Regions from separate parts of the Methylotenera sp. L2L1 genome, predicted to be linked through region 1. Evidence: predicted binding sites of a transcription regulator. Region 1 holds the regulator's gene; each other region holds the start of a gene.
What was found. The regulator sigma-54, encoded in region 1, starts transcription at its own class of promoters, with help from an activator protein. The targets are predictions, from matches to a motif close to TGGCACNNTTCCTGCT.
Positions count from the first base shown of each region.

Region 2: the regulator sigma-54 is predicted to act here: its motif matches at 1,972-1,987, upstream of FG24_RS04760 (ammonium transporter).
Region 3: the regulator sigma-54 is predicted to act here: its motif matches at 1,793-1,808, upstream of FG24_RS12910 (pilin).
Region 4: the regulator sigma-54 is predicted to act here: its motif matches at 1,959-1,974, upstream of FG24_RS07825 (ANTAR domain-containing response regulator).

Region 1 covers NZ_JQMG01000001.1:653,608-658,794, reverse strand. The annotation lists gene FG24_RS03160 (KpsF/GutQ family sugar-phosphate isomerase) at 1-144, shown strand, start outside; gene FG24_RS03155 (KdsC family phosphatase) at 145-705, shown strand; gene lptC (LPS export ABC transporter periplasmic protein LptC) at 773-1,495, shown strand; gene lptA (lipopolysaccharide transport periplasmic protein LptA) at 1,506-2,195, shown strand; gene lptB (LPS export ABC transporter ATP-binding protein) at 2,232-2,954, shown strand; gene FG24_RS03135 (RNA polymerase factor sigma-54) at 2,951-4,534, shown strand; gene hpf (ribosome hibernation-promoting factor, HPF/YfiA family) at 4,680-5,006, shown strand; gene hprK (HPr(Ser) kinase/phosphatase) at 5,043-5,187, shown strand, end outside.
Region 2 covers NZ_JQMG01000001.1:1,017,529-1,022,715, reverse strand. The annotation lists gene hemW (radical SAM family heme chaperone HemW) at 1-1,142, shown strand, start outside; gene FG24_RS04765 (BLUF domain-containing protein) at 1,235-1,822, opposite strand; gene FG24_RS04760 (ammonium transporter) at 2,036-3,349, shown strand; gene FG24_RS04755 (hypothetical protein) at 3,358-4,002, shown strand; gene argH (argininosuccinate lyase) at 4,105-5,187, opposite strand, start outside.
Region 3 covers NZ_JQMG01000001.1:251,677-256,863, forward strand. The annotation lists gene FG24_RS01185 (helix-turn-helix domain-containing protein) at 1-473, opposite strand, end outside; gene FG24_RS01190 (SRPBCC family protein) at 807-1,343, shown strand; gene FG24_RS12910 (pilin) at 1,880-2,230, shown strand; gene FG24_RS01200 (cyclic nucleotide-binding domain-containing protein) at 2,305-3,372, opposite strand; gene FG24_RS01205 (3',5'-cyclic-nucleotide phosphodiesterase) at 3,719-4,501, opposite strand; gene FG24_RS01210 (alpha/beta hydrolase) at 4,577-5,187, shown strand, end outside.
Region 4 covers NZ_JQMG01000001.1:1,630,309-1,635,495, reverse strand. The annotation lists gene FG24_RS07830 (CmpA/NrtA family ABC transporter substrate-binding protein) at 1-1,115, opposite strand, end outside; gene FG24_RS07825 (ANTAR domain-containing response regulator) at 1,351-1,914, opposite strand; gene mutS (DNA mismatch repair protein MutS) at 2,187-4,811, opposite strand; gene FG24_RS07815 (GGDEF domain-containing protein) at 5,057-5,187, shown strand, end outside.

The DNA of each region.
Region 1 (5,187 bases):
ACGATTCATCAGGATCAGCTTGCTATTGCTGGGGTTGAGGTGATGGAGCAGCGCAAAATCAATGGATTGTTAGTTGTGGATGATGGCGGTTATTTGGTCGGTGCATTGAATATGCATGATTTGTTATTGGCAAAGGTGGTTTAGGTGAGTGTGTCACAAAATAATATAGCCCTAACTGAGCGATTGAAGAATATTCGATTGTTGGTATTGGATGTGGATGGCGTAATGACTGATGGTGGCCTGACGATTGGGGATGATGGTCAAGAATATAAGACGTTTCATGCACATGATGGTTTGGGGATGAAGCTGTTGAAAGCAACCGGCGTTAATTTGGCAATTATTACCGGACGCACTTCAGAAGTCGTTAAGAAGCGCGCTGAAAGCACAGGCGTTGCCCATTTTTACCAAGGCGCAGAAGATAAACTGGCGGCGTTGCAGGACTTAATTAAGCTGAGCGGGCTGGAAGCTGCACAATGTGCCTTTATGGGGGATGATGTTGTAGACCTGCCGCCTATGTTGAATTGTGGCCTAGCGATTGCGGTGCCAGATTCGCCAGATTTATTACTGAAGCACGCGCATTATGTGACGCAAAAAAAAGGCGGCAGAGGCGCTGTGCGTGAAGTGTGCGAGTTGATTATGCAGGCGCAAGGTACATTTGACGGGCAAATGGCACGATTTTTAACGCAAGCTAGTATTTCCAACTAGGTAGAGAGTGCATCTGCATGAGTAAACAGTTAATGCAATCTAGCCTCAGCGGTGTGGGCGTTTAGGTATGCAACTCGGCACAAAATCCGCGATTGTTTTTCCTTTAGCTTTATTGCTATTGTTGGCTTTACTTACATTTTGGATTGATAAGTCGGTTCAGCCTCAGATGCCTAAATTGGATGGCAGTAGCCGTCATGATCCAGACTATGTCATGAGTAACTTTGAGACGACACAAACCGATGTGAATGGTGCGCTGCGTTACAAATTGGCGGCAAATGAGATGAAGCATTTTCCTGATGTAGATACCACGGATTTGATTAAGCCACGTTTTACACAGTTTGCAAAGGATAAGCCTTATACTAAGCTGGAAGGTGATACGGGTAATGTTTCCAGCGATGGTGAGCAAATTGAGGTGTTTGGTAAGGTGCTGGTGATGCGAGAAGCTTTCGGTGATAAGGGTGAACTGACGGTAGAGACGGATTACCTTAAAATTTTACCTAATGAAGAATATGCGACGACAGATCGCCCTGTGGTGATTAAACAGGCGCCAGGTACGGTCATTTACGCAACGGGGCTGATTTATGAGAAAAAGCAGCAAACAGTGACGTTGTTGCATAAAGTGCGTGCACATTATGAGCGTCCTGCCGCAAAAGCAAAAAAATCCATGACATCAAGTCACAAGACATCAAATCAAAAGAACAATCAGCAAGTAAAGGCAGCTAAGCCAACTGCCGATGCTCAACGAGATAAACCAGATAACAATGCGCGCATTCGGAGACGCTATGAATAGGCAGTTTTTCATGATTAAAGTAAATACATTATCGAATCTATTGTTATGTGGGGTTTTATTGTTAAGCCTGAATGGCCGGGTATGGGCAGAGGCAGCGGACCGCGACAAACCGATTGATCTAGAAGCCGATACAATGAAAGTGGATGATGCAAAGCAAATTAGTACATATGCGGGCAATGTGATTCTCACGCAGGGTACGCTGGAGATTCATGCAGATAAATTGATTGTGCGTGAAGATAAAGAGGGCTTTCAGCATAGCACTTCCTTAGGTAACCCGACGACGTTTAGACAAAAACTTGAGGGTAAAAATGAGTACATTCAAGGCAGTGCGCAGCGGATTGAATATGACGGACGCATGGATAAAGTGCAGTTGTATACAAAAGCGTGGGTGAAGCGTGGCGAAGACGTCGTGCATGGTGATTATATTATGTACGATGCCAATGCTGAGTATGCTGAGGTAATTGGCGGAGGTTCACAGAATGCGACTTCTGGTACGGGGCGTGTACGTGCTGTGATTCAACCTAAAAATAAAAAAGCGCCAGTCGAGATTAAACCTGAAGTTCCATCCACTAAAGCGAAGCCAGATGCTTCTAGCGGTAACGGCTCGATTCCTAGTGCTAAAGATGCAAGATTCAGCCGCACTTTGGAAGTTAGCAAAAGTGCAGCGGAAGTCAGTAAAAATACTAGCAATGCTCAATAATTTTCAAAATAATAACTGCATGATAAGTGGGCAATGATGAGCGAACTGATTGTAGAAAATTTACGTAAATCTTATAGTGCACGTACTGTGGTGCAAGACATTTCTTTAACGATTAAAAGTGGTGAAGTGGTCGGCTTGTTAGGGCCTAATGGTGCCGGTAAAACAACCAGTTTTTATATGATTGTTGGGTTGGTCGCCTTGGATGCAGGTAGAATTGCACTAGATGGTGCAGATTTGAGCCGTATGCCGATTCACATGCGCGCCAGAATGGGCTTGTCCTACTTGCCGCAGGAAGCTTCAATCTTTCGCAAGTTAACGGTCACCGAAAATATTTTAGCAATTTTGCAGTTACAGGATATCTCAGAAGAAGAAATGTCTGAGCGTTTGGAGTCTCTGCTAGAAGAATTGCATATTACGCATATACGTGACAGTGCCGCGGTGAGCTTGTCTGGCGGTGAGCGCCGTCGTGTAGAGATTGCTCGCTGTTTGGCATCTGATCCTAGCTTTATTTTGTTAGATGAACCATTTGCCGGTATTGATCCCATTGCTGTGATTGATATTCAGCAAATTATCCGCTTCTTAAGTTCTCGCAATATCGGTGTGTTGATTACTGATCATAATGTGCGTGAAACACTAGGTATTTGCGATCGCGCTTATATTGTGAATCAAGGGCATGTGTTCGCCTCAGGTGTTCCAAGTGAAATCGTTGCGAATGAAAGTGTAAGAGAAGTGTATTTAGGTAAAGATTTCCGCCTATGAAGCAAGGTTTACAGCTTAAGTTTTCACAGAATCTATCACTGACGCCACAGTTGCAGCAGGCGATTCGTCTGTTGCAGCTTTCAACATTGGAGTTAAATCAAGAAATTGATGTGTTGATGCAAACCAATCCTTTGCTGGAGCGGGGCGATGACACTGAAGATGAGTACGGCAATGAAGTTGAGTCAGTGGCTGATGGCGCAGATTTGAGTGCGCAAAGCGCTGAGGTTGTGACGGATGTAGATAAGCCTGAAGTGGATGGTTTTGATGCTGATTATTTAGATTCAGGCCATGAGTTTTCTGGCTTGGATTCTACTGTATCAAGCCCTGCTGAGCCGGTCGAGCCTTCTGAGTTTGAAGTGTCAAACTCAGAGTACGCGGATACTTTCTCGGCCGAGTTCGGTGATGAGTTCGATGAGTTTTCAAATGGTAGCCGTTGGGATGAAAACACCATGCCGGCGGACGATGACAGCGATTTTAAACCACAAGAAACCTTGCAGACGAGTTTGCGTGAGCATTTGCTCTCTCAATTAAAGCTAATGCCGCTGTCGGAGCGTGACCAGTCGCTTGCATTAATGTTGGTTGATAGCATCAATGATGATGGATATTTGGAGCAGTCATTAGAAGAAATCGCTGAACTGATGCCAGAAGAGCTGGAAATTGATGCGATGGAGCTGCAAACTGCATTGCGCCATGTGCAGCATTTAGACCCTGCAGGTGTCGGTGCGCGCAACCTAAGTGAGTGTTTACTTTTGCAGTTAGAAGTGCTGCCAAAATTTACGCCACATTTAGCCTTAGCTAATTTAGTGGCAAAGCATTATCTACCGGTGTTGGCCTCGCGTGATTTTGTAAAACTGCGTAAAGAGTTGGGCTGTGATGAAGCAACCTTAAAGCAGGTGCAGCAATTAATCACCAGTTTAAACCCGCGTCCTGGCAGTGCGTTTAGTCATATAGGCTCAGAACACTACATACAGCATGAAGTGATTGTCAAAAAAGTAAAAGGTATCTGGATCGCCAGTTTGAATGACAGCGTGATTCCTAAATTGAAAATCAACCAGCTGTATGCTGGCATCTTAAAGCGTAATCGTGATAGTTCTAGCCAGTATTTGCAAAGCCAGATGCAGGAAGCCAAGTGGATGATTAAAAATATCCAGCAACGGTTTTCTACCATTCTGCGAGTGTCACAAGCGATTGTGGATAGGCAGCGCAATTTCTTGGAGTACGGTGAAGTCGCTATGCGTCCGCTGGTGTTAAGGGAGATTGCCGACGAGCTTGATTTGCACGAGTCGACCATTTCACGTGTGACGACTAATAAATATATGCTGACACCTCGTGGTATTTTTGAGCTTAAGTACTTTTTCGGTAGTTCTGTTGCGACAGATAGCGGCGGTACTTGTTCGGCAACGGCTATTCGCGCATTGATTAAGCAGTTGGTTGACCAAGAAAACCCCAAGAAGCCTTACTCCGATAATCAGATTACAGATTTGCTGGCAAAGCAGGGCATTGTGGTCGCACGACGCACAATTGCTAAGTATCGTGAGTCAATGAATATAGCACCTGCGAGCTTAAGAAAATCGTTATAACTGAATTGTTTAAATCTACGTAAAAAATTGTTGAATTCCTTGCCACAGACCCAATGAAAAGTTGTAAACTGAAATTGTTCTGTAAGTCTTAATCACGAATCTCTGACAATTAATATTTGCGGAATATTTTCAAAAGGAGCAAGTCATGAATTTACAATTAACAGGTCATCATTTAGAAATTACGCCCGCTTTACGTGACTATGTCACTAGCAAATTAACTAAAATCAGTAATCACTTTGATCATGTGATCGATGTCAAGGTGACCATGAGTGTCGAAAAGCTGGCTCAAAAGGTTGAAGCTACACTGCATGTGCCTGGTAATGATTTACACGCAGAATGCCAAGATGAAAATATGTATAGTGCAATCGATATGTTGACCGACAAGCTGGACCGTCAAGTGGTGAAACATAAAGAGAAAAATACAAATCATCACAAAGCGAATGGTGCAGTTAAGCATCAAAACATTGACTGAGTTTTTTAGTATTTAATTCTTTTTGTTACCTTAAATATGGCTCAATTCAACGTCGCTGAGCTATTCAAACAAACCCGCCGTAAACTCAAATTAAGTTGGGTTGCAGGACTCAACGGCGGGTCAAATACTCTCACTAGCGAAACAGTTACTAAACCATCCTTGGCACTGATAGGCCATCTTA
Region 2 (5,187 bases), 360 kb from region 1:
CGCCACCGCTCTCTTTATACATCCATATCCCTTGGTGCGTGCAGAAATGTCCTTATTGTGACTTTAACTCACATGAAAGTCGTCATAAAAACGGCGAACTTCCAGAAAGTACCTATGTTGAAGCACTTATCAAAGACTTAGAGCTTGCCACACCAAAAGTGTGGGGCAGAAAAATCAAAAGCATATTCTTTGGTGGCGGCACACCAAGCTTATTCTCAGCTGAGGCGATTGATACCATTTTAAGCCAAGTACGCGCATTGACACCTTTGGACTATGACGCTGAAATCACGCTAGAAGCTAACCCTGGCACAGTAGATATTGCCAACTTCGCGGGTTATAAACAAGCTGGTGTTAATCGGCTATCGTTAGGCATACAAAGCTTTAATGCTGATTATTTAAAAGCATTGGGGCGGATTCATGATGACAAACAAGCGATTCATGCCGCGCAGCTAGGACTTGCTACCTTTGAACGCGTTAATTTGGATATCATGTATGGCTTACCAAACCAGTCCTTGCAAGATGCTTTAGCTGATGTAAAACAGGCTGTCGCGCTTAACCCCGACCACCTTTCTTTTTATCATTTAACACTAGAGCCTAATACGCCGTTTTATCATACGCCACCGAACCTGCCGGATGATGACACCAGCGCTGAAATGCAGATTGAGATTGAAAACTTATTAGCACAACATGGCTATGAGCATTACGAAACATCCGCCTTTGCAAAAAAAGGTAGCCAAGCTAGGCACAATCTAAATTACTGGCAGTTTGGCGACTATCTAGGCATCGGTGCAGGCGCTCACAGCAAATTAAGCTACCACGATAAAATCACCAGAGAAACTCGCCCCAAACACCCTAAGGCCTACATGGAACAAGCGCTTCAAGGTAATGCAGTGGAGCGTGAGTCTGTCATTAGCCAAGATGCGCTAGGCTTTGAATTTATGATGAACGCGCTCAGACTCGTTGACGGCGTACCGCTGAATTTGTTTCAGCAACACACTGGCCTGAACATCATGACGCTGGAACCAGCGATTAAACAAGCGCAAGCTAAAAAACTGCTGATTATTCAAGATGGCTACATCAAACCAACGCTGCTAGGTCAACGCTATTTAAACGAGCTATTACAACTGTTTTTAGATGATTAGTCTAAAAATATCCTAAGCAACTATCCACTCATCCGAATGTAAATCCGCCAACCTTTACAGATTAACCTCAAATTAAAGATGAGCGTAAAGTACTAAATTAAGTTCTTTGTAGCCAAAAATGACAATACAGAAATCACCAACGCTAATGCAGAGCATATCAATGCTAAGTTAGCTCTTCCTTTATCATAATACTGCACTGCTACGCCCTCACCACCATTTGGTAGCAATGACTCGCCTAAGGAAGTTGACGGGTCATTCGCATCAAATAATTCATTCAGAAACTTGCTGACAATTACATCTGAAAACAAATAAGGATTAAACCGATCAAACCCGTTTTCCTTAATAAATCGCGTTATCTTGGCATCTATCGGTGCAAACTTCATTGCCCAATCGGCAAAAGAGAGTTGATTGATGTATTTTCTAGAAATGACTTTTAAATCTTGATGTCGTGAATCAGCCGCTAATTTATCCATTAGCACATTGATTGCCTCCTCGTCACCCTCAAGACATTGAAAGAACACACCATCTCCAAAATATAAAACACCCACCAAACCATTCTTACGGTTATTTATTCTGGACTTTGCCAGAATTCTTGCGACGTTTGGCTCAATTCTGTTGGTTGAGTCAGTAGAGTTAAATGTAGAACGGCTGATGTAGATAATCTGTAAAAGTTTATTCATCTTGTTATTTCACGCTTCTTATTAAATGATTTAATTCTTTAAAGACCAACGATGATGCTCAGTTGTTCAAAAAATAATCTTAAAAATAACAAAGTGCACCACCGCACTAAGCTGCACTTACTTATCCTGTCAAAACTACACTTAAATAATGGCATGCATATTGCTAACTATCCAAACAAGAACAAATACCCTCGCTAATCTCATAGGTCTTTTATGCAAAGAAATCTTTGTTTAGTTACATCCACCTTCGCCCTAGGTTTACTGATTTCACCCAGCGCATTCGCCAATGAAACCATCTCCACAATCGCCATCAATAGCACTTGGGTTGTATTAACCGGCGCACTGGTATTTTTAATGCAGGCAGGGTTTGCCATGCTAGAAACCGGGATGTCGCGTTCTAAAAATACTGTCAATATCATGATGAAGAACTACATGGACCTATGTGTAGGCTCTTTAATATTTTGGCTAGTTGGTTATGGGCTCATGTTTGGCAGTAACACTACCGGCTGGTTTGGCACAGATCACTTTGCGTTAGGCTATGGAGATGACTGGGAGTTCACCCTGTTGTTTTTTAACATTATGTTTGCCTCCACCGCCGCCACCATCGTCAGTGGCGCCATGGCCGAACGTACTAACTACCTCGCCTATTTACTTGGGGCAGCTGGCATTACGGCCGTCATTTACCCTGTATTGGGTAGCTGGATCTGGAATGATCAAGGCTGGTTAAAGCAAATGGGGTTTATCGATTTTGCGGGGTCAACCGTTGTGCACTCGCTAGGTGGTTGGTGTGCGCTAGCCGGCGTTGTTTTATTAGGTCCTCGCTTAGGCCGCTTTAGCGAGAGCGGAAAGATACATAGCATTCCTGGCCATAATATTGGCATGATTGGTCTTGGTGGTTTTATCTTATGGTTTGGCTGGTTTGGTTTTAATGCCGGCAGCACATTGGCAGTAAGCACTAATATTGGGCTGATAGTGCTTAACACGCAACTATCTGGGGCAGCTGGCGCGGTTGGCGCAGTGCTCATTAGCGCCATGATGCGCAAGCCTATCTTGATTAGCAACACGGTCAACGGCAGCATCGCTGGGCTAGTAGCCATTACAGCAGGTTGCGCCACCATGGATGTTCCCTATGCGGTACTGACAGGCCTCATAGGCGGCATTATCTCTGTGATAGGTGTCATCTTGCTAGAGAAGCTCAGAATTGACGATGTGGTAGGCGCAATCTCAGTACATGGCTTTGCTGGCGTATGGGGCACGTTAGCTGCCGGTATGTTTTTAAAAGGCAATATGTTCAACAGCGATCAAGTCATTGTGCAGCTGATTGGCATTAGTGCTACTTTTATTTGGGTATTTTTTGCAGCACTCATCATGTATGGCTTAATTAAAGTAACCGTTGGCTTACGTGTTAGCACTATGCATGAGCAACGTGGTTTAGATATTACCGAGCACGGTGAAGTTGCATACCCAGAATTTACTCCCGATGCAGCTTATAAAGCTGAAAATCTAAAACACCTACAGAAATTATAAGCATGGACATGAATTTAACATTAAGACGCCGTGCTATTTACACCGGCCTAAAACCATTTTTGAACGCTACTGAGATGGCACAGGCGTTAGGCATGTGGGAAACCGAGTTTTCATTGAAGCCGCCATATGCCTTAGCAAGCTTCGTTACACGCTGCTGCACCACAGATGCATTAAGGAGAATACGCACGCAAATTTTAAGAGCGCTCATCACTGCACTCGAATCACCCGAAGCCTTACTCTTAAGCGACCCTGGCTCTCAAGTTGGCAAACAGACACTGGCTGATGATAAAGACGATAGCACTGTCGTGCTGGATGCTAAAAACTCAGTATTTGTCGCACTTTCTAGCGCATTATGGACGACCGTTGACGAAGCCACAGAGAAAAGTATCATAGACTTTATATTAAGAAACTTAACGCACCTAAAACTAAGTAGTGAGCAGTCTCGCAAGCTCAAAGACTGGTTTATTAACAGAAATACAGTGTTCCCGTGTAATTTTGAATTAACCACCTTACAGAAGCTCATTAATCTAAACTACATTGCACTATGTGAATACTATGGCCCAGTGAAGGCGGATAAGCTACTGTCTCAAGCAACCAATGCAGTTGAAGCTGAGGCCATACAGCGACAGTTCAACTTACATGATTTACTCTAAGCATGACTTAACTTTAAGCATGATTCGCTTTAAGTAAAACCAACAATCAACTACGGGCATACAAAGCAAATATCACTAAAAATATGCCTACAGAAATATCACCTACTGATTTTCAAGTAACTTTCTTGCTCTTGCGATAGCAGCTTTTACCTGCGATGGCGCAGTACCACCGACATGGTTACGGCTGTTCAGTGAGCCATCCAGAGTAAGCACCGCATAAACATCATCGCTGATTTCTTTAGCAAACTCTTGCAGTTTAGCTAACGGTAAATCACTTAAATCCACTTTTTGGTCTACTGCATAACGTACAGCTAAGGCTACCGCTTCATGCGCATCTCTAAAGGGCATGCCCTTTTTCACGAGATAATCCGCTAAATCTGTCGCAGTGGCAAAACCTTCGCTAGCCGCTTTACGCATATTGTCTTTATTTACGGTAAAACCTGCTTTGACCACCACGCCATTTTCCAGCACCGGCAAACGCAACATGTCTGCATAAATTTCCAGTGTCACCAATAGCGTATCAGCGGTATCGAACAAGGGCTCTTTATCTTCTTGGTTGTCTTTATTGTAAGCAAGCGGCTGCCCCTTCATTAAGGTCAACAACGCAGTTAAATGCCCATAAACACGGCCAGTTTTGCCACGCACCAACTCTGGTACATCTGGGTTCTTTTTCTGCGGCATAATCGATGAGCCGGTACAGAAACGGTCGGCAATATCAATAAACGCGAATCTTGGCGAGCTCCATAGAATTAGCTCTTCTGAAAGTCGTGATAAATGCATCATCACTGTGGATGCGGCAAAGGTAAATTCAATGGCAAAGTCACGGTCTGACACTGCATCCAGTGAGTTTTCGCATACACCCGCAAAACCCAAACTGGCAGCAACGTTTTCGCGATCGATTGGGTAGCTGGTGCCAGCCAAGGCTGCCGCACCTAAAGGCAACATATTCAAACGTTTACTACAGTCTTCAAAACGTGAGATATCGCGTTTCAACATTTCGTAATACGCCATGAGATGGTGGCCAAAGGTCACCGGTTGCGCTACTTGCAAGTGCGTAAAACCAGGCATCACTGTATCAAAATTAGCTTCAGCCAAATTAAGCAAACTAGTTTGCAAGTTAAATAAACCTGCAATCACTTGCTGACAAGTAGTCCGCAACCAAAGTCTTACATCCGTCGCCACTTG
Region 3 (5,187 bases), 400 kb from region 1:
CTCCAAAACTTGTTTGGTGACTTGATCTCTGTTGCAACATGCGCAAGGTTCTTCCAGACTGACTTAGCATTAACATTCCGCTTGGCTGAAAGCTGCTTGATGGCTCCAGCAACCAAAGAAGTTGGGGTTTCGTCGATTAGATGCATCACCTGTCCTTCAAATCCTGGCTGAATTTTCCCACTCAACATAAACTTTTCCAGATCAGATGCCGACATTGAATTTTTGTAGCTTGTATTGATGTTGCTAAGTGTTATCTTAACAAAATCCATTTTTTCCCCTGTCGAGAACATGGGTGTGCCTAGAGTTTCCGCAATTTCAGAAAGTTTGATAGCACCTATGTCGCCAACTTTACCTTTCTCCAGATTCACAATTGTCACACGAGAGACATGCGAGGCCTCAGCCAAGGCCTTTTGGCTCAGACCACACGCCACTCTCGCTTTTTTGATAATTGTACCAATTGTTAAAATATCCATGTCTTTTACTATAGCTAAGATACCAATAAAAGTAAAGTATACTTTACTTTTATTAAATTATTAATGACATAAATAGATGACACTATACGGATTACATCAATCACACATGTGGCACACTTTTTATTTAAAACTAATCAACTCGGCTATCAACTCATCCGTAACCTCCAAAACGAATCGTGCATAGTGTCAACCAAGCCAAGTTCACATCGTTAATACAGCACAAACCACCTTACAATTGAAGATTCGGGTTCTCATAAGTTCTGTTTCTACTTTATAATGTAGTGTTGTTTTTGAACAATCCCTCTCATTACTGAGATTTTTGGAGAAAAGTGAATGAAAAAAATTCTAGCGTTAATCGCACTTGGCTTAACTACAAGCTTGGTTTCTGTATCAGCATCAGCACACGGTCCATCACCACTAAAAGTTGACAAATCTATCACCATCAAAGCTGAGCCAGCTAAAGTATGGGCATTAGTAAAAGATTTTGGCAACATGCAAAAATGGCACCCTGCGGTGACTAACACCAAGTTAGAGAAAAAAGGCGAAGACACATTTAGAACACTAACACTCAAAGATGGCGGCACAATTCTTGAGAAACTACGTAGTGCAGATGATGCAGATATGAAAGTTCGCTACGAAATCGTTTCAAGCGGCTTGCCGTTAACAGACTACAACGCTTATATCGTAGTTAAAAAAGGCGCAAATGCTGGTGAATCAACCGTACAATGGGTTGGCCGCTTCTACCGTTTATACAAACTAAACCCACCAATCCCAGCTGGTCAAGATGACGAAACTGCATTAAATGCAATCAACGGTATTTATGACGCAGGTTTAGCTGGTTTAAAGAAGGCTGCTGAATCATCAAAGTAGGTGACCGCGAAGGCTCTCAAAGCAAAGCCTCTACAAATTGGTCACTCATGCAATGGCTACGTGACCTTTTTTGACAGTTTGAGCGGTAGAAAATACAAAAAATTGTCAATGGATTAAAAAAACGGAGCTAATAGCTCCGTTTTTTGTTAACAAGCTATCATTAAGATATTACTAAAAAACTGCACCTAACCCATACACATTGAGACCTTTGCTTTAGTGATACTTCCCATCAACATCGCTATCATCGTCATTCCCACGAAAGTGGGAATCCATTTAAGTGATTGATTAAAATAGATTCCCACTTTCGTGGGAATGACGGAAGATAGATGATTTGGTAGCAAATAATCACTTTGGCAGGCTCATACAAAGGTTTAAAATTTAAAGATAAGTTCAAAGCGATCGTACAGAACATTGCATTTTTTCAGTAAAAAACACTCGATTTTAAATTCTGGCACAACAGTTGCTTGTTAAAAACTAAGCACTACCATTTAAGACATAGTGTGAAAACACTTAAATTTTTAATAAAGGAAATTAAAATGAAACAAGTACAAAAAGGTTTTACCTTGATTGAATTGATGATTGTAGTTGCAATTATCGGTATTTTGGCTGCAGTTGCATTACCACAGTACAGAGCTTATACAGAAAGATCTGCTAACGCAGCATGTTTGGCTGAGGCAACAGGCGTAGCTCGTGGCGTAGCAGCTGCAATTGCTAACAATGCTCCAGATTTAGTTCCTGTTGTAGTGCCGTCAGCTTGTGGTGATGCGGGTGGTGTTGTAGCAAATACAGTTCCTCCAGCAGGCACTCAACTAACATTTGCAGCGGGTGCTCGTGGCACTGCAGGCGCTTTGTGTGAAGTGGATACAGGTGTTTGCGTAGAAAACTAGACTTTAGTGACGTAACACAACGACCAAACCGTTTGTGATTAATTTAAAAAAGAGACTTTTTAAAGTCTCTTTTTTTATTTATGACACTTAAGTACAACTGCATCAAATCCATTCTGCACTAAAATAAATGCAGCCGCAGAACTACGTCGCCCAGTTTGGCAATACACAATATAAGGCTTAGCACGATCTAAACCTGACATCATTTGCCTAATTTCTTTTAAAGGTAAATTAACGGCGCCTTCAATATGCTCATATTGATACTCCGAAGGCAATCGTACATCTACCCATACAGCGCCATCTGCAACCTTAGCTTCGGCAACTTCTCTGCTTACTTGCGTAAGCATCGGCTCTTTAAGTAGCGCTACAAAATCATGCTTATTAAGCCGCAACAATTGCCCATCGGTTTTCATGGTAACTGTGGCATTACGTTTATTATCAGAGACCAACGCTTCTTCTCCAAACGCATCTCCCTCTTTCAATTCTGCAACCAATATGGACGGCGCATTTACACCATCAGCCCGGCTAACAAGTAACGAGCCATGCTCGATTAAATAATAGTAATCACCCACTGCACCCTGCTGAATAACCACTTGGCCGGCAACGGTACTGATGCGCTCCATACGCTGAAACATAGCTTCTATATTAGCAACGGGCACTTTACTAAACACGCCTGATTGCAATTTAGCCACGCTAAACACTCCTGTGTCTCGCATCCACTCAACTGGGGTTCTATTGGGTTCTTTATCACCTGACTTGTGATGTAGATTCTTAAGGGCTTCTTCATCAGTGGATAATTGGTCCCATGTCATCATGATGTCGAGCAAATCGTTATCTATTCGCAAAATTTCCACATCGGTAATCGCGATGCAATCAACTAGGTTTTGATCGCTATTAATAGGATGTTTGGCCGCAGGTGCATCTCCACGTAGCAGTACCTTGCTATTTTTGGCGAATCTTAATTCAAGGTCACCTTTAATTAAATAGACTGCCTGTTTTGCATGCGTTACATTCATGCGCAAAGGGTTAACGCCCTTGCTTACCTTTTCTACAAAACACAAGTCAGCAAGCTCCTGCTTACGGCCTTCAGAAAGCTTAGCAATTGGTTCAATAGTGTTTAATATGGTGAGTGCTGCTGTTGTCATGTTAAGCGTCAGTATCTAAATAGTTAAGGTGATATGTCTTTTTAGCCATTATTTTTTACCCCCAAGGTCATTAATAACGCTTGGCCTGTAGTAGCTATAGTTTACTCAATCAAGTTGAAATCTTTGCAAGAACCGAAATATGGCTCAAATTCCAACAAAGGTAATCAACAAATATAATATAGCTATGGTTGTCATTATTTATAGGACTATAAATAGATCCTCATCCTTGCTTTCGCACCACAGGCACTCCGATTCACTAGGTGCTAAAGCCCCAGTGAAGTCGTATGCGAGGATGACGGCATTGTTAGCTTTATAAAGCTAAATAATTTAGTGTTAAAGCCTCAAGCTATAATTCAAAAATTTGATGTCGATGTAGTGCCGCAATAGACAAACCAACATCTACTTCAGCTATTTCTCGCATGATATGCGCATCTTCGCCTGGTTTTAAGTGTGTAATATACACTTCAAGCTCCCCAGTTCGGTGAGCTACACTTAACTTGGCTAGCTCTTCTAACAGCATCGAAGGACACAGATGCTTAGATAGGATTGCCAGTTCTAACTCACTGTTGCTGAAAGCAGTCTCCACAATCAGATATTTAAGCTGATTTATCTTGTTTACTTCGCGCCATAGCGCATCACAAATCGTTGTGTCGCCAGTATAAACCAAACTATGAAGCGCGCCTTCAATATGATAACCAACCGCAGGCACTACATGGTGCACAGGTACTGCAGTGATCGCGCGTTTACCAAGTGAGATTTTTTGCCCAAGCTTTATCTCTTGATAACGTAAAAAAGGCGTATCACTATTAGGTATAGCATTAAAATCTGGCCATATTTTCCAATTAAAGATATGTTCTTTCAGAATATCCAGCGTTTCATTTGTGGCATACACCGTGATGGGCTCAGTGCGAATCCCCATGACGGTATCTAACAATAGTGGAATAAATGCAATATGATCCAAATGTGAATGCGTTACGAATATATGGCTGATGTTAAGCAATTCATCCATCGACAAATCACCAACACCAGAGCCAGCATCAATCAATACATCTTGATCCAGCAACAGTGATGTTGTGCGGTATTCACCACCTATACCACCACTACAGCCAAGCACTTTGAGTTGTGTCATTTAGACATTCGCCTTAATTAAACTGTTATCATTTTTACTCACAGATGAAGCCACGTTCAGGCTGTTTTGAGTACAATGTCACGATTGTCACAACACATTCAAAACTGCCCAACCACTATGACTTACCAGCAACCACTTGAGCTAAGCCTCCATACTTCAAATAACAGCAAAATCAATGCCAGCATCATTTGGCTACATGGGCTTGGTGCTGATGGATATGATTTTGAACCAATTGCTCAGCGTCTTTTAGAAAATCCATCATTTAGCCATGTACGCTTTATATTGCCACATGCACCCGAAATGGCGGTGACCAGGAATAATGGATATATCATGCCAGCTTGGTACGATATCTATGGCCACATCCCCATTACACACGAAGATGAGGCTGGAATCAAAGCCAGTCAAGAATACATCAACTCTTTGATTATAAATGAAATTAACAGGGGAGTTCCATCCGAGCGGATTTTACTTGCAGGATTTTCACAAGGTGGTGCAATTGCATTACATACAGCGTTGCGCTACCCTCAAAAGTTGGCTGGTGTACTGGCACTTTCTACCTACTTACCGCTGCATGCGCTATTAAGTAAAGAAGCAAGTACCGCTAACACTGACACGCCAATTCTCATAGCGCACGGCATTTTTGATGACATCATCCCATTAGAAACAGCAGCAAAGTCGCGTGATTT
Region 4 (5,187 bases), 980 kb from region 1:
AGTAAGCCCCAACGTTTATGCTGTGTTAAGAACCACATGCCATCTGATAAGAACGGATAGTTCACTTTGCCATCATCAAAGAACTTCATGTAATTAGGGTCTTTCCACACCTTGCCATTACCATTGTCGTAATCACCCACAAAGCGTCCTGCAATTACTTGTTCTGGCGCATTCACGTAAGCTTTACCTGAAATCAGCTTAGCCACTTTCGCACGATTTTCAGCTGCATCAATGTAACGACATGCATCAAGAATCGCCATCATCATGGCACGTGCTGTATTTGGGTTTTTATCTACGAACTCAGCAGTTGCACCCAATACTTTTTCAGGATGGTCTGCCCAGATATCTTGCGTTGTAGCGACAGTGAAACCTACTTTGTCGAAAATCGCCCTAGCGTTCCAAGGCTCACCAACACAGTATCCATCCATGTTACCAATACGCATATTGGCGACCATTTGCGGTGGAGGTACTACAATATTTTTGACATCTTTGACTGGATTAATGCCGTTTGCAGCAAGCCAATAGTTAAGCCACATTGCGTGCGTACCGGTTGGGAATGTTTGTGCAAAGGTATAGTCACGGTTTTCGTTATCAATTAAACGTTTTAGTGTTTTACCGTCTTTAACACCTTTATCTTTAAGTTGGTTAGAAAGCGTAATACCTTGACCGTTATGGTTTAAACCCATTAACACAGCCATGTCTTTTTGCTGACCACCGATGCCTAGTTGCACGCCATATACCATACCGTACAGAATATGTGCTGCATGCAACTCACCGTTAGAAACCTTGTCACGCACTGCAGCCCAAGATGCTTCTTTTGAAGGCGTGATTTTGATACCGTATTTCTTATCAAAACCCATTTCCGCAGCCACGATAATCGGCGCGCAATCTGTTAATGGAATAAAACCAATTTTCACTTCTTTGATTTCTGGTGCATCTGAACCTGCTGCGTAAGCTTGTGTACGGATACCGTTCGGCACTAAACCCATCATCGCTGCTGCTCCTAAAGCCCCCATCGCACTCATTTTAAAAAAGTCACGGCGCGCAGGGTCAATCACCAAATCTGATTGCTGACCTACTTTAATTTGTTTATTACTAATATTGTCATTGCCCATCTTAGCTCTCCTAAAATAATCCAAACAATCTAAAAAAAATCCATAAAAAAAGGCGTCTGATAAGTTGAACCAGCTCTTAAATTAAAGAGTTGATTGCTTATCAAGACGCCTTTGTCTTGTATTACTTGATCTGAGCCACCATTGGCTCTTTTTTTACTGCTTGGATGATTTAGCTCACCAGTCCGTCATTGGACTTTTGGACTCTACCACCACCGAATTGGTATTAACTTATCAGCTAAAGTAGCAACTGTGCTGCTTCAACAATTTGTTCTGCCAAAGCACCGATGCGCGTATGTTTTTCCATCGCCATCTTTCTTAACATGCTATAGGCTTCATTTTCATCCACATTGCGCTGTTTCATAATCAAACCTTTTGCACGTTCAATTACTTTGCGCTCGCTTAGCTTGGTATTTGCCTCTTGCAAGGCAACACGTAAATTCTTAAATTCTTCAAATCTGGCAACCGCAGCATCAATCACTGGTTGCAGGCGCTCATTAGGTAAAGTTCCCACCACATAAGCACACACACCGGCCTGCGTTGCTAATTTAATCTGCTCTTTATCGCCATCATGGGTAAACATCATCACTGGACGCGGATCATTCATCGTCATGACACAGATATGCTCCAATGTGTCGCGACTAGGTGAATCTGTATCGATCACCACTACGTCTGGTTGCAACTTACTGCATGCATCATTTAAATTGATGGTATCTCTTAAATGGGCGATGACGTCGTAACCGTTATCAAGCAAGGACTGCTTGAGTGGTTTAACACGCTCCAAATTATTATCAACAATCATTACTTTTAACATAGCAGCTTAACTCGATAGACTGAACTAGTATAAGCAATAGATGTGCCAACTATTAAAAAATAGCTTAACCACTTGTTTAATATGGAATAGCGTACTTTATGGCATGAAGTGAACAGTGGTAGCGCTAGCTGTTCGCACAAATAAGGTGCGCACGCACACTGTTGTACCCAGACAAAGCGCACTTAATGATGCACTTCAAGATTGATGGGGTGATACCTTTGAAAATGCCAACTAGCCATGACAAGCGCGAGCTGGCATTTTTACAATTGATTGACAGCCGCCTTTAGCCTGTAAAGCATATCTAAAGCCTGCTTAGGCGTGAGATCATCCACTTGCAGTGATTCTAATTCAGTGAGCACTGGGTGTAATGGAATGTCCTCGACTTGCTCATTCATCATGAACATATCGACTTGCGGCACTGCCGTTGCATCTTGATTAACTACCTGATTTAGCTCTAATTGCGCTAATTTTCTTTTTGCTGCACTAATAACGGGCTTAGGAATCCCTGCAAGTTGCGCCACTTGCAGACCGTAACTTTGGTTAGCCGCACCCTCTTCAACTTTGTGCATAAAGACAATGTTGTTACCATGCTCAACCGCATCTAAATGCACATTGGCGGCATATTTAAACTCATCCACAATACGCGTCAGCTCAAAGTAATGCGTAGCAAACAAAGTATAAGCGCGGTTTTTCTCTAACAACTGTTTGGCAACTGCCCAAGCTAAGCTTAAACCGTCAAACGTAGAGGTTCCACGTCCAATTTCATCCAACAGCACTAGGCTCTTATCGGTAGCGTTGTGCAGGATATTGGCGGTTTCGGTCATTTCCACCATAAAAGTTGAACGTCCACCCGCTAAGTCATCCGATGCACCAATTCGTGTCATGATGCGATCAATCTCACCAATCTTTACGCTCGTCGCCGGCACATAACAGCCACAATATGCCAGCAACACAATCAATGCGGTTTGCCGCATAAAGGTCGATTTACCACCCATATTCGGCCCTGTAATCAGCAACAGTTGACGATAAGGGTTAAGCGACACATCATTGGCAATAAAAGGCTGCCCTGATGATTGCATAGAAATCTGCTCAACAACAGGGTGACGGCCGTTCACGACCTCTAACCCAGCCTCTGTTGTAAATGTAGGCGCGACATAATTTAAACTGATGGCGCGCTCAGTAAAACAACACAGCACGTCTAAACTAGCCACAGCCCCTGCATTGGTTTGTAGTGCAGAAATAAATTGGCCAAGTTCAACTAACACTTGCTCGTATAGCATTTTTTCACGGGCTAAAGCGCGATCATTCGCACTGAGCACTTTATCTTCAAACGCTTTGAGTTCAGGGGTAATAAACCGCTCTACATTCTTAAGGGTTTGGCGGCGTCTATATTCTGCAGGTGCACTCTCTGCCTGCGTGCGGCTCATTTCAATATAGAAACCATGTACGCTGTTATATTCCACCTTGAGGTTGCTAATACCAGTCCGCTCTTTTTCTGCCGCTTCAAATCGTAATAAGAACTCACCATGATTGGTTTGTATCGCACGCAGCTCATCCAGCTCCGCATCATAGCCATCCGCGATCACACTGCCCTCACGGAGCACGACACTAGGCTCCGCTTTAATAGCAGTGATGAGCAAGTTTAATACCGTAGCTGGCGGTGTTAGGTTGCTAGCCAAGGTCTGCAATAAACTAGCCGATTGCTGATTAAGTTGTGCTTGCAACAAAGGCAACTGCTGCAGGCTCACGGCTAGGCCAGATAAATCTCTTGGGCGTGCTGTTTTAAGGGCAACGCGCGCAGTGATACGCTCAATATCCGCCACAGACTTTAAGGTCTGCCGTAAACTCAAGTGTTGGTTAGTTTGCATCAGGTCTGCAACCGCCTCATGGCGCTTCATCACTAGGTTGCGGTCTTGCAAGGGATGGTGCAGCCAATGCCGTAGCAAACGTGCACCCATTGCGGTTTGCGTGGTATTAAGCAAGGAGTAAAGCGTAGGGCTAGCCTCACCGCGCAAGGTCAAATCAATTTCAAGATTACGTCTGGTTGCGGCATCAAGCTGTAAATAGGCACTGGTCGCTTCTACACTTAAGGCATTAATATGTGGCAAGGTGGTGCGTTGTGTATGCTTCACATAATCGAGCAAAGCACCTGCCGCACAAATTGCAGGGTACATATCGGCACAACCGAAACCATTCAGATCATACGTATTAAACTGTTTAGTCAGCGTACTAAATGCACTATCAAAATCAAACTGCCATGCACTTAAGCGTCGTTTAGCCACTTTACTGGCGTTTAGCGAGCCGTGTTGAAAGTCATCTGAAAGCAATATTTCACTAGGTGCAATACGCTCCACCTCTTGTGCCAATAGCCCCACAGCAATTTCACTAAGGATGAAACTACCGGATGCTAAATTCAATCGCGCAAGGCCAACAACCCCATTCGCCTGAAAAATACTAAGCAATTGGTTATCACGAGACTCATCTAACAATGCGGCATCGGTGAGTGTACCAGGCGTGAGAATACGGGCCACTTCACGTGCTACAGGGCCTTTACTGGTTGCTGGGTCACCCACTTGCTCACAGATAGCGACGGCCTCGCCCATTTTGGCAAGTTTGGCTAAATACTGCTCGGCTGCGTGATAAGGCACCCCTGCCATTTTAATGGGCTGACCATTGCTGCTGCCGCGATGCGTTAGAGTGATGCCAAGTAATCTAGAGGCTTTTTCAGCATCTTCAAAAAACAGTTCGTAAAAATCGCCCATGCGATAAAACAACAACATATCAGGGTGCTGCGCCTTTAAGCCAAGGTACTGACGCATCATGGGCGTGTGGCTTTCGTTGGGTGCTAAAGAACTAGAAACATTGGAAGATGGCGCGATAGTCATTCAACAATTCACAGATTTTTAAGTAAGTTTAATTTTAACCTATCACGCACAGATGAACGCACTAAAGTCGTGACTAAACTCGTTTTTAAATACCCTTTATTTTAAATGCTAGATTTAGTTAGCCAATATAAAACGCCAAGTTTGAGTATCGCATTCCACCTAGCTCTACACATGAGCAATATTCATCAAACTGTCACATTAGTCAGTCACCATGCCTAGTCAAATTAATAAAAAAAGAGATTTGAATGAGTACAGTGAATGACACAGCATGCTCTCATGAGGCCGCGTGCCTACATCTACATGACATTATTCAAGGCAAGCAACTCACGGCTGTTTTCCAACCAATACTCGATATGCAACAAAGCAAGTTTATTGG